4 regions of the Mesorhizobium sp. WSM4807 genome follow, and region 2 is predicted to be linked to each of the others. Evidence: riboswitches for the same ligand, from Rfam matches in the RefSeq annotation. Region 2 holds a riboswitch; each other region holds the start of a gene.
What was found. Region 2 has a riboswitch for cobalamin ahead of metE (5-methyltetrahydropteroyltriglutamate--homocysteine S-methyltransferase). Riboswitches for the same ligand answer to the same signal wherever they lie in the genome.

Region 1 (3,201 bases), on a different contig from region 2:
CCCAGCCGGCCGCGAACAGGATGTCGCCCAGAAGGCCGCCGATCCATGGCAGCGGATAGAGCAAGCCAAGCGCGATGCTGACGGCGATGGCCGCGACATAGATCAGCGGCGGCCACGGTATAAACCCCGGTTTCGGCTGTCCCGGTTTCTGTTGCCCAGGTTTCTGTTGATGGTCGGTCATTGTGCTCCTCCCTCCATCAAAGTGCTGTCGGCTTTGGCAGTGCAGGCGCCGGCGAGCTCGTCGAGATGTGCCTTCCATTCCGCAGCTTGGTCGTTGCGGTAGAGCCGATCAAGCGTGGCCTCGCCCTCGAGCGTATCGAGCATGCACACACAATAGCTGGAGCAGAAGTCCGTGTCGCGTGATTGCTCGCACGAAGTCTGGCATTCTTTCAGGAAGGTGACCTGCCTGGTCTCGACCGGTGCCGGCATGACTTGCGAAAAAAGCCAGATCGAGCCGATCAGCACAGGCTGGTGGATCAGATAGAAGGCGAGGCTGTGCCGGCCGATAAAGACCAGCGGATTTGTCCAGCGGCCGGGCGTCAGGCCTGCCAACCGCGTCAGCAGGCCGGAGGCGGAGGCGAGTTTTGCCGTCGCGATACCCGCAAGCACAGCGCCGAACCATGGAAACAGCGGGACATAATCGTTGGAGCGCGGGTTGGTTGCCGACAGGCCGACCCACCACAGGGCCGGATGGTCAAAGGTCTCGGACCTGAGGTAGAGCGGCGCGGTTATGACGAAAGCTGCCATAACCAGCGTCAGCAGCGCCGGCAGCCGCAGGAACGCCAGGCCGAGCAGGCTGGCGAGCGCGATCTCGTGCAGGATACCGAAAAAGATGAAACTGTCCGGCGTGGCAAGCCTCGTGGCAGCCGATATGGCGAGCGCCGCCCCGGCGACCATGGCGAAGCGTTTCCAGAAGCCGTCCCAGCGGATCAGTTTGCCATGGGCGAGGAACAGGCTGACGCCGACCAGGAACAGGAAGGTCGAAGCGATGCAGCGCGCGTAGAATTTCCACCAGCCGAAGGCGGTCAGGCCGGGATCGGTGTAGCCAAAGAATTCGAGATCCCAGGTGAAATGGTAACTCGCCATGGCAAGCAAAGCGACGCCGCGGGCGACGTCGATGGCGATGATGCGCTTGGATCGGTCCTGAACGGTCGGCGTAGAAATGCTCATGGTCTCGCAATCTGATTCAGCACTGCAAGACGACTATCATGGTTGCCCCAGACAAAAGAAGACAGGGCCAAATCCCGTTGATGCTCAGGGCGTCGGTGAAAGCGCCGTATGCCGCTGACGCACCCATTAGAAGCGATGCGGGCCATATTCCTCGGCATCAGCACTCCGGCCTCGTGGCGCCGGCCGGCTGGTTCCAGAGACGGTGCATTCGCGCTGGTAGCTGGCGGAATTTGGTTTGCCGGGCACGGCGATTCTGCCTATAGTCGCACCCGTCGTCGGTTCCGTTTGGAACCAAGAGGGAATGCGGTAAGGGCGATTCTTTGCCCAATGCCGTGGCTGCCCCCGCAACTGTGTGCGGTAGTCCTCTCCATATGCCACTGAAGAGTTTCTTTCGGGAAGAGCTTCTTCGGGAAGGTGGGGAAGGGCGCTGACCCGCGAGCCAGGAGACCTGCCGGCGACAGGAGAACTGACTTCTATGCCCTCGGGTGGAGGGCGAAAGGACAAGACATGAATACCGCTTCCGTCTCGCTCGGCGCTTCCATCTCCTCGCAGTCGCGCTTCGTGCAGCTGGCGCTTGCTGCATTTCTCGGCATTTTCGTCATGGGCTTTGTCGGCTTCTCGCATATCGATGCGGTCCACAATGCCGCCCACGACTATCGCCATTCGATGGCGTTTCCCTGCCACTGACGAGGGGCCGACATCATGACACTGTTTCGCAACGTCGTATTCATCGCGGCGATCGCAGGGCTTGTGGCTGGCGTCGTTCTTGCCTGCATGCAGGCCTACGCCACCGTGCCGCTCATTCTCAAGGCGGAAGTCTACGAGCAGGCCGGCGGTGGTCACACGCATGACCATACCGCGGCGCCCGCCGCGAACGCCTCGGACGCCAATGCCATGAGCAGCGCCGCACCGGCGCCGGCCGAAGCTGCGGCCCCGGAAGACGAAGGCTGGGCGCCGGCCGACGGTTTTGAACGATTCGCCTTCAATGTCGTTGCCAACGTCGTCACCGGCATCGGCTTTGCGCTGATCCTGGTCGCCGCTTCGGAGTTCGCCGGCGGCATCGGCAATTGGCGTCAGGGCCTGTTCTGGGGCCTTGCCGGCTTTGCGGTGTTCACGCTGGCTCCGAACCTCGGCCTGCCGCCCGAACTGCCGGCTATGATGCCGGCTGCCGATCTCACCCAGCGCCAGATCTGGTGGACGGCGACGGTGATAGCGACCGCGGCCGGTCTCGGGCTGCTCGCCTTTCGCAAATCGCTGCCGCTGGCGCTGCTTGCCGTGGCGTTGATCGTGGCGCCGCATATTGTCGGCGCGCCGCAGCCCGACAGTTTCGAATCGCCGATCCCGGAAGGCCTGCACCACCAGTTCGTGGTGGCGGTGACGCTGACCAATCTGGTGTTCTGGCTGGTGCTCGGCGCCGTCGTCGGCGCGGTGCGCGGCCGCTTGACCGGCACCGCGACCGGCCTGCGCGACAGCTTTGCCTGATCCCGTTGCTCCCGGCGGGAGGCTGACCCTGGTCATCGGCGGTGCGCGCTCCGGCAAGAGCGCGTATGCCGAAAGATTGGTGACGGCCTGTCCGGCGCCGTGGGCCTACATCGCCACGGCGCAAGCCTATGATGACGAGATGCGTGAGCGTATCACGCTGCACCGGTCGCGGCGTGGCGAGGGCTGGACGACCGTCGACGCGCCGCTTGATCTCGTCGGCGCGATCGAGGCGCTGCCTGACGGCCGGCCCGTCCTGATCGACTGCCTGACGCTGTGGCTGACCAACCATATGCTGGCCGAACATGACGTTGAGGCCGAATGCCGAGGGCTGGCGGAAGTGCTGTCGCGGCCGCGCGGGCCGTGGTTCGTGGTTTCCAACGAAGTTGGCCAGGGCATCGTGCCCGACAATGCGCTCGCCCGCCGGTTTCGCGATGCCGCCGGCCGGCTCAACCAGCAGGTCGCGGCAGTCGCCGGCACCGTGCTGCTGATGGTGGCGGGACTGCCGCTCAAGGTGAAATGAGATGACCGATATCGACGACAGGGACGAGG
Region 2 (3,201 bases):
TCGACTGCCCAGCCGAGATAATGTTTCCAATCGGACTTCCGCAGGGGCAAGCCTTCGCGAAACGCGGCCTCATCGATCTGGATCACCCTTGAGCCAGCTCTTTCAAGGTCGGCCACTTCATCGCGGATGGCGAGTGCGATCTGGCGGCAGGCCTCGGCGCGGGGTACGTCGTCGCGAACAAAAGACCAGTTAAGAATCGTCACTGGGCCTGTGAGCATGCCCTTCACCGGCTTTTTCGTCAGCGACTGGGCAAAATGCCACCAGAGAACCGTCATCGGATTGGGCCGCGATACGTCGCCGAAGATGATGGGAGGGCGCACCAGCCGGGAGCCGTAACTTTGCACCCAGCCATGCTGGGTGAAGGCGACGCCGGACAGCTGCTCGCCGAAATGCTGGACCATGTCGTTTCGTTCGAACTCGCCATGTACCAGCACGTCCAGCCCGATCTCCTCCTGCCAGCGGACCGCCGCCTCGGTCTCCTTCTTCAGGAAGGCCTGGTAATCGACATAGCTCAGCCGGCCCTTCGCATGAGCGGAGCGCGCCCTGCGCACCTCGGGCGTCTGCGGGAAGGACCCGATCGTCGTCGTCGGGAACGGCGGCAGGCCGAGCGTGTCAGCCTGGACTCTGGAGCGCTTGGCAAATGCGCTCTTTCGTTGCTTCTTGGCGCCGTCAATGCTGATAACCCGCCCATGGACGAGCGGATCATGGACCTTTTCAGACATTGCGCGCGCCGCGGCCGCCTCGGCAGAAGCTTTCAGTGCGCCTGCTACGGCCTCCCTGCCTTCCGATAAGGCTTGGGCCAGCACAAGCAGCTCTTCACTCTTCTGGGCGGCGAATGCCAGCCACGAACTGACATCCACATCGAGCGCGGTCTCCATCCGCAGGTCCATCGGCACATGAAGCATCGAGCAGGAAGGCGCAATCTCGACGCGATCCAGCGGCCAGCCGGCAACGATCGGCTTGATGCGGTCGAGAATGGCAGCCAGGTTCGCGCGCCAGACGTTGCGGCCGTCGATCAAGCCAAGTGAGAGCACCAGATCCTTCGGTGCGAGCCGACCAACCGTCTCCAACTGCTCGGGAGCACGCACGAGGTCGAGATGTAGGCCCGCCAGGCGCAGCGAAAGCGCGGTCTCCAGATTGTCTCCCAGCGGCCCGAAATAGGTCGCCAGCATAATTTTCAACTTGGGCGCGGCTTTCGACAGCTGGCCGTATGTGAATTCGAAGGCAGCTCGTTCGTTCGGGCTAAGGTCGAGCACAAGGGCCGGCTCATCAATCTGCACCCAGTCGGCCCCCGAGAGCTCCAGCCTCCGCAGGAGTTCCTCGTAGACGGGCAGCAGCCGCGGTAGGAGCGCTATGGGATTGAAACACTGGTCGGGAGACTTCGCCAGCTTGAGGAAGGTGACCGGTCCAAGGATGACCGGGCGTGTATGGATGCCGAGCTCTTTTGCCTCCAGAAAGTGATCGACTGGTTTCGTCGACGAGAGGGCGAATGCCTGATCGTCCCCCAGCTCCGGCACGATGTAGTGGTAGTTAGTGTCGAACCATTTGGTCATTTCCATCGCGGTTACGCGCTGGCCCTGAACTGCATGCCCGTGACTGGCGTGAACGCAACCCGCAGTATCGCCTTGCGTCCCGCGCGCCATCGCGAAATAGATGTCGAGCGGGACCTCGCCGCCCGTCCAGCCGTAACGGGATGGCACGGCGCCGACCATTGCTGCGGTGTCGAGCACATGGTCATAAAGTGAGAAATCGTTCGACGGGATTTTCGACACGCCGCGGTCGTGCTGCTCGCTCCAGCTGGCGGCACGGAGTGCCTTCGCCGTCGACAGAAGGTTGGCAGCAGAAGATTTTCCGGACCAGTAGCTTTCGAGCGCGAATTTCAGTTCTCGCCGGCGACCGATGCGCGGCATGCCAAGCGTTGCTATGGGAACTTGCTGGGAGACATTCATTCCATACCCCGATGGTTGCGGCGGGGACAAGGAAGGCGCTAGCAGGCCGGCATAAACGCCGAGCTGCCGCGGCCACCAGACACCCCGCCCGTGGACGTTGTTTACCGTGGCAGGTCTCCTGGCTCGCGGGTCACAGCCTCTGCCCGTCTTCCCGGGGCAGTTCGCCCCAGTGACATTGATGGGTTTGGCTCGCCGCTTACAGTTGCGGGGGCAGCGCCGGCATTGCACCGGCTTCCCTCTTAGCTCCGCTACGGCAACGCCTTGCGGAGAACCACGACACGCGGACAATCGCAGCAGCCCGCTTTGTTGTCAATGCGGTATAAAGAAATGTTTATGTGTTTATGTGAACCGTTCACCTGCGGCATGTTTCCCAAGTCGCAGGTCGCGGTAGAGCTGAGCCATTTGCGCCACTCGCCGGTCTGCGCAAGCTGTGCCTGGCCGCTCGGGCAATCTGCCAGTCTACGATCCCGGCTCAAAACGACTTTCGTCAAAAAGGGCGTGTTGGCCATCATGATCGGCCGGCAGTACTGGCCCGAAGTGCGACAACGTCCCTGAGCCTCAAGAAATCAGAAATTCGGAGAAAAACCGCCATCCTTCACGCAGGCACGCGACATTTCGATTTACCCGCGCCTGTCTGGACAGCCTGCACAACGGCACGGTGGACAGCACCTCGCGGAAATGCCTCCCTACAACAGCCCCGCCTGCTTGGCCTCGCGGCGTAAATTCTGCCGCGGCCTTGGCCCGATCTGCTGGATCACCAGCCCGGCCGCCAGTGAGCCGAGATCGCCGCAATGCTTCAGGCTGCGGCCTTGTGTGTAGCCGTAGAGGAAGCCGGCGGCATAGAGGTCGCCGGCGCCGGTGGTGTCGACCAGTTCGCGGATTTCCGTCGCATTGATGGTGACGGTCTCGTCGCCGCGCACGATGACCGAGCCCTTTTCGGAGCGGGTGACGGCGGCGATCTTGCAATCCTTGCGGATCTGGGCCAGCGCCTCGTCGAAGGAGGCGGTCTGGTACAGCGACTTGATCTCGTGGCTATTGGCAAAAACGATATCGACGGTGCCCGAGCGCATCAGCTCCAGAAACTCCTCGCGGTAGCGGTCAACGCAGAACGAATCCGACAATGTCATCGACACTTCGCGCCCGGCTGCGTGGGCGAGCTTCGCCGTCTGCCGGAACGCTTCCTTGGCGCGCGGCGGGTCCCACAGATAGCCCTCGAAATAAGTGACGGCGGCGCCCGACGCCTTGTCCGCCT
Region 3 (3,201 bases), on a different contig from region 2:
ATGCCGCCGCTGCTGTTGGGATCGACATTAGTTGTTGCCGAAGAGGTTACGGTCGCTGCCATTGACGGGCTTCTCGTCAGCCGGAACCGGATTCTGCGCCGAAGCCGAATTCTGAATCGAAGCCGTGTACGAGCCGTTGTCGACCGCAGCGGCCGGCTGGTTGGCGCCGTTCAATCCAAAGTTGTCGCTGCCGGCAAAAGCGCTGCCGGAGACAGCCAGGATGGCGGCGGTGGCAAGAATGATCTTCTTCATTTCTAGTACTCCTGAATTTTTCAGATCCCGAGCGGCGGACTGGCCGCTTTGTCTTGTTGTTTGACCATGATCTTTTCCGAAAACCGGTTTCCACTTCGGGATCATGGTCTGGGATCAGCTGTTAATTGTTGCCGAAAAGGTTGCGGTCGGCGCCCTGGTCGACGGGCTTTTCAGCGTGAGCCGACTTCTGAATGGAAGCCGTATACGAACTGTCGACCGAGGCGGTCGGCTGATTGGCGCCGTTGGACCCATAATGGTCGCTGCCAGCAAAGGCGCTGCCGGTGATGGCCAGAACGGCGACGGCAGTAAGAGCAATCTTTTTCATTTTTGGAACTCCAGTATCTTTAGTTTTCCGTCCGTCTAGCGGCGTGTCTTGAGAGGGATTCGCGTCGTTCGGACAGCGCCGATGTGGGAAGGCCATCTGGCAGATTCCAATCACGAAGTTGTTCCATGTGGACCAAGAATCTACACCTTGAAATTGTACCAGAGGCTTCTCTCGTTATTGCTTTCTGGCTTGTTTTCAAAGGTTTAAGACAAAAAGGCTAATCGACCATTTGACGGATTGCCGGACCTGCGTTCACAGCGTCATGCACGCATTGTCAACAGAAACGAACCGTTCGGTTCGATTTTAGAAGCGGCTTAAAAAGCCGGTGCTGAGTTGTTGTCGAATCGTTAACCATTTCGGCGCCATGCAATGGTCAATCCGGCACGCTTTCAGGAGCTCGCAGCAGGCGCAAATTTCATCTTCCTCAAATCCCGGTCCACAGGTTTCGCCGGCGGTGTCGCGCCGCATGGATACGATGTCGCTTTCATGCCGACAGTCAGCCGGCCGTCATGATTAGATCATGCCAACTCAGGTGCCGCTTGGTGACGACGAAGCGGAGAATTGGGAAGCCGGTCAGAACCCGGCGCTGCCCCCGCAACGGTGGTGGAGTTCAAGTCGCAACGGGAGACCACTGGGCCACAAGCCTGGGAAGGTGTCGCGATGGTCCGCAAGGACACTCCAGAGCCCGGAAACCAGCCCGAGATTTCTAGACTCGACTGATCGCGGTGGGCGGTCAAGAGGTGGATAGTGCATGCCCGGCCCTGTCGCCGGCTTGCGGCCGATCCTCCCTCCATCACCACCAGTTCAGTCTTTGGAGCGACGTGCGTCCATTTGGACGCACAAAGTACGCTCCAAGACTTTGAATTGCGCATCGTGCTTTCCGAAATCGATTCCGATTTCGGGCCGATGCGACGGCTATGAGGACAGGACATGGATGCGCGCAACGACATGCTGAGGCTCTTGCACGGCCGCAGGGAAGGCTACTCGCTCGAGCAGCCCTTCTACACCGATCCCGATTTCTTCAAGCTCGACATGGAGCTGATCTGGTATCGCGACTGGCTGTTCATCGGCCACGATTGCGAGTTGCCGAAGCCGGGCAGCTACATCACCGCGCAGATCGGCGACTATCCGGTCGTGCTGGTCCGCGACCAGCAAGGCAAGATCAACGCCTTCCACAATTCCTGCCGGCATCGCGGCAGCCGCGTCTGCAACGCCGACAAGGGTACGGCGGCGAAGCTCGTCTGTCCCTATCACCAGTGGACCTATGAGCTGGACGGCCGGCTCTTGTTCGCAAGGCAGATGGCGGACGGCTTCGACAAGAGCCAGTTCAGCCTGAAGCCGGTGGCTTGCGAAAGCATCAGTGGCTACATCTTCATCTGCCTGGCCAAGGAGCCCGCCGATTTCGCGCCGATGCGCGCCATGATCGAGCCTTACCTCCTGCCGCACCGGCTGCGCGAGGCAAAAATCGCCTTCGAATCGACCATCGTCGAGAAGGGCAACTGGAAGCTCGTCTGGGAAAACAACCGCGAGTGCTACCATTGCGCCGGCAACCATCCGGAACTGTGCAAGACATTCCCGGAAGCGCCGACCGTGACCGGCGTGCAGGGCGCCGACAGCGATCCGGAGATGCTCGCGCACTGGGCGAAATGCGAGGCGGCGGGCTTGCCGAGCAAGTTCCGCATCGATCCGGCCGGGCAGTATCGCGCCACCCGCGCGCCGCTGCTGCGCGATGCCGTCAGCTACACGATGACGGGAAGACGTGCGGTGAAGAAGATCCTCTCCGACGACGTTTCGACCGACCGTATCGGCTCGCTGCTGCTCTATCACTATCCGACGACCTGGAACCATATCCTCGGCGATCATGCGGTCACCTTCCGCGTGCTGCCGATCAGTGCCACGGAAACGGCCGTCACCACCAAATGGCTTGTCCATAAGGATGCGGTCGAAGGCGTCGATTACGACCTCGCCGAACTCACCCATGTCTGGACTGAGACCAACGACCAGGACCGCCGCATCGTCGAGGAAAACGCCTTCGGCATCCTGTCGCCGGCCTATGAGCCCGGCCCCTATTCTGAACTGCATGAGGGCGGCGTCATCCAGTTCGTCGAGTGGTACGCCTCCTTCATCGGGCCGCGCCTTGCCGAGGCCGGGCGGCCGGCGTTGCGCAGCGTCGCCTGAGCGAGGTCAAGGGGATGAATGCGATGACGGACCTCGGCCTCTACCGCCATCTCGACGAGATGGCGCCCTGGAACGACAGGCTTCAGGTGCTGGAAGTGATCGGCGTCAGCGACGAGGCGCCTGACGTGAAGACCTTCACCTTCCGCTCTGACAACCAGACCTGGTTCCGTTACAGACCGGGGCAGTTCGTGACGCTGGAACTGCCGACCACCGACGGCCCGCTGATGCGGACCTATACGCTGTCGTCCTCGCCGTCGCGGCCGTTCTCGATCGCGGTGACGGTGAAAACGCAGGCCGGCAGCCTCGGCACGCGCTGGATGTTCGACAATCTGAAACCCGGCGTTCACGTGAAGGCCTATGGGCCGGCGGGCGACTTTTCGCTGCACAGCCATCCCGCGGCCAAGTATCTGTTCATTTCGGCCGGCTCCGGCGTGACGCCGATGATG
Region 4 (3,201 bases), on a different contig from region 2:
GCCGGATCGCCGCCATCTGGCCCGTGTGCTTGCCCGGACCGGCCTGCTGCAGATCGATTCCGTCAGCGCGGTGGTGCGCGCCCATTATATGCCGCTCTATTCGCGGCTTGGCCCCTACCCGCTTGCGCTGCTCGATAACGCCGCCGTGACGCGCAAGCGCACGGTCTTCGAATATTGGGCGCACGAAGCCTCCTTTCTGCCGGTCGAAACCTATCCGCTGATGCGCTGGCGCATGGAGCGGGCCGAACGTGGCGAGGAAATGTATAACGGACTGGCCAAGTGGGGCCGCGAACGCGCCGCCTACATTGAAGACATTTATCGCGAGGTCGTCGAACGAGGGCCGGTCGCCGCATCCGCCCTCGAAGGCCAGAAGGGAAACGGCGGCTGGTGGGGTTGGAGCGATGCCAAGCACGCTTTCGAATGGCTGTTCTGGGCCGGCCGTATCACCACGGCGTCGCGTCGTGGCTTCGAGCGGCTTTACGATCTGCCGGAGCGCGTGCTGCCGCCGGCAGTACTTGCTTTGCCGGTGCCCTCCCCGGAGGACGCGCACCGCGAATTGCTGCGCATTTCCGCCCGCGCCCACGGCGTCGCGACAGCGGGCGACCTGCGCGACTATTTCCGTCTCTCTCCCGCCGACATCAAGGGCCGCATTGAGGAACTGGTCGACGCCGGTGATCTTTTGCCGGTTCGCGTCGAAGGCTGGGACAAAACAGCCTATCTTCACAGGGATGCCCGTTTTCCGCGCAAGATCGAGGCGCGCGCCTTGCTTGCTCCCTTCGATCCGGTCGTCTTCGAACGAGCGCGCACGGAAAGACTGTTCGACTTCCGCTATCGCATCGAGATCTACACCCCCGCCGAAAAGCGCCAATACGGCTATTACGTGCTGCCGTTCCTGCTCGGCGAAAGGATCGTGGCGCGCGTCGACCTCAAGGCCGACCGCCCCGCCGGCGTGCTGCGCGTCCATGCCGCCTATGCCGAGCCCGGCGCCCCGCCGCAAACCGCCGCCGAACTCTTCGACGAGTTGAAGCTGATGCAGGGTTGGCTCGGCCTGGATCGCATCGAGGTGACGCCGGCCGGCGATCTGGGTTCGGCTCTCGCCAACATTGCCGCGTCGTAGACGTGCGTTGACACGACTGCCTGCACAAGCCTAAATCCGGTTCAGACGGTCTCCTCTCGGCAAAGGGAGGAGCCAAGAGGGAATGCGGTGCGAAATCCCGATTTCAAATCCGCGGCTGTCCCCGCAACTGTAAGCGACGAGCCAAGGCCGATAACCACTGGGACGGTCCCGGGAAGGCGGCACCAAGGCGATGACCCGCGAGCCAGGAGACCTGCCGTCTAGGACATAAGAATCCGATCGCCTGGCGGGTTTTCCGGGCAAGGAGCCTGATTTGGAACGCGACAGCAGTTTTTCGGCTGAGACAGCGGGCGTATTGTCCGGCGATAGGGATGCTCTGGCCGACGTCACCGTGATCGTCTGCGCCTCCTGCCGCGATGAGACTGGCTCCGATGGCCATCCTCGCGCCGGCGAATTGTTGGCCGAAGACACGCGCCGCGCTGTATCAGGCGAAAATATCCGTATCCGCACCGTCGAATGCCTCGGCAACTGCAAGCGCCGCCTCAGCGCCGCTATCCTGCGCGACGGCTGCTGGAGCTATGTCTTCGGCGACCTGACCGTGACCAGCGGCGCCGATCTGGTCGCCGGTGCAAAGCTCTTCGCCACCTCGACGGACGGCCTCATTCCATGGCGCGGCCGCCCCGATTGCCTGAAACGCGGCCTCGTCGCCCGCATTCCTCCCCTCGACCTTTTGAAGGACCAGATATGACCACTCCAGAGTCGTCCGCTAACATCTCCCGCGTGCCCTGCACCGTCGTCACCGGCTTCCTCGGCGCCGGCAAGACGACGCTGATCCGCCACCTGCTCGAAAACGCCGGCGGCAAGCGGCTGGCCATCATCGTCAACGAGTTCGGCGATATCGGCATCGACGGCGAGATTCTGAAGGGATGCGGCATCGACACCTGCCCTGAGGAAAACATCGTCGAACTGGCCAATGGCTGCATCTGCTGCACCGTCGCCGACGACTTCGTCCCGGCGCTCGACCAGATCCTGTCGCTATCGCCGAAAGTCGACCATATCCTGATCGAAACCTCCGGGCTGGCTCTGCCCAAGCCGCTGGTCCAGGCCTTCCAGTGGCCGACGGTCAAGAGCCGGGTGACCGTCGATGGCGTCATTGCGGTCGTCGACGGACCGGCGCTGGCGGAAGGCCGCGTCGCCAACGACATGGACGCCCTGCAGGCGCAGCGCGCGCAGGACGAGACGCTCGACCACGACGATCCGGTCGAGGAGGTGTTCGAGGACCAGCTCGCCTGCGCCGACCTGATCATATTGTCGAAGAGCGACCTGATGGACGCCGCCGGCTCGGCCCGGGCCAATGCGATCATCGGCGAGCATGCCGCGCGCGCCGTCAAGATCGTGCCGACCTCGCAGGGTAAGGTCGATCCGTCTGTGCTGCTCGGCCTCGGCCTTGCCGTCGAGGACGACATCGAGAACCGCAAGACCCATCACGACGACGAGCTCGACCATGAGCATGACGATTTCGACTCGTTCGTCATCGACATTCCATCGATCGCCAATCCCGACGAGCTGGCGTTGCGCGTCGCCACCGCGGCCGAGGAAGAAAACGTGCTGCGCGTCAAGGGTTTCGTCGAGGTCGGCGGCAAGCCGATGCGGCTCCTGCTGCAGGCCGTCGGCCCACGCGTCAATCACTATTACGACCGCGCCTGGACCGCCGAGGACGAGCGCCGTTCGCGCCTCGTCGTCATCGGCCTGAAAGGGCTGAACCGCCCGGCCATCGAGCGTATTCTCGCCGGCTGACCTCAGGCACGAGCCGCGATGCACATCCTCACCACAACATCCGCCTCGCTCGACGATCTCGCCGAGCCTGTTGATCTCAGGCAGACGCCTGCCGATGTCGTGGCGCTGTCTTTCACCGACAGCGATCTGGCCGGGCTGGCAGCAGCGTGGAAGACGGACGCGGAACGCCTGCCCTCGATGCGGCTGGCGGCTTTGCGCGATCTCCGCCATCCGATGTCCGTCGATCTCTGGATCGACAGCGTCGCCCGGCACGCCAGGGTTATTCTGGTTCGCATCCTCGGCGGCTACGACTGGTGGCGCTACGGCTGCGACCAGCTCGCCTCGACCGC

Region 1: another riboswitch for cobalamin. It lies ahead of AC0L3N_RS21970 (CbtB domain-containing protein); the one in region 2 lies ahead of metE (5-methyltetrahydropteroyltriglutamate--homocysteine S-methyltransferase).
Region 3: another riboswitch for cobalamin. It lies ahead of AC0L3N_RS00610 (aromatic ring-hydroxylating oxygenase subunit alpha); the one in region 2 lies ahead of metE (5-methyltetrahydropteroyltriglutamate--homocysteine S-methyltransferase).
Region 4: another riboswitch for cobalamin. It lies ahead of AC0L3N_RS15935 (DUF1636 family protein); the one in region 2 lies ahead of metE (5-methyltetrahydropteroyltriglutamate--homocysteine S-methyltransferase).

The regions. Positions count from the first base shown of each region.
Region 1 is NZ_JBVVQY010000017.1:135,941-139,141, reverse strand. It holds gene AC0L3N_RS21980 (methyltransferase family protein) at 1-181, opposite strand, end outside; gene AC0L3N_RS21975 (acetyltransferase domain-containing protein) at 178-1,170, opposite strand; cobalamin riboswitch at 1,430-1,640, shown strand; gene AC0L3N_RS21970 (CbtB domain-containing protein) at 1,678-1,857, shown strand; gene AC0L3N_RS21965 (CbtA family protein) at 1,873-2,652, shown strand; gene cobU (bifunctional adenosylcobinamide kinase/adenosylcobinamide-phosphate guanylyltransferase) at 2,675-3,172, shown strand; gene cobO (cob(I)yrinic acid a,c-diamide adenosyltransferase) at 3,174-3,201, shown strand, end outside.
Region 2 is NZ_JBVVQY010000038.1:9,268-12,468, reverse strand. It holds gene metE (5-methyltetrahydropteroyltriglutamate--homocysteine S-methyltransferase) at 1-1,925, opposite strand, end outside; cobalamin riboswitch at 2,041-2,240, opposite strand; gene AC0L3N_RS30110 (adenosine kinase) at 2,636-3,201, opposite strand, start outside.
Region 3 is NZ_JBVVQY010000001.1:123,125-126,325, reverse strand. It holds gene AC0L3N_RS00620 (DUF680 domain-containing protein) at 28-252, opposite strand; gene AC0L3N_RS00615 (DUF680 domain-containing protein) at 374-577, opposite strand; cobalamin riboswitch at 1,091-1,292, shown strand; gene AC0L3N_RS00610 (aromatic ring-hydroxylating oxygenase subunit alpha) at 1,508-2,755, shown strand; gene AC0L3N_RS00605 (FAD-binding oxidoreductase) at 2,779-3,201, shown strand, end outside.
Region 4 is NZ_JBVVQY010000010.1:187,996-191,196, reverse strand. It holds gene AC0L3N_RS15940 (winged helix-turn-helix domain-containing protein) at 1-1,117, shown strand, start outside; cobalamin riboswitch at 1,147-1,350, shown strand; gene AC0L3N_RS15935 (DUF1636 family protein) at 1,389-1,823, shown strand; gene cobW (cobalamin biosynthesis protein CobW) at 1,820-2,872, shown strand; partial or broken gene AC0L3N_RS15925 (cobaltochelatase subunit CobN) at 2,891-3,201, shown strand, end outside.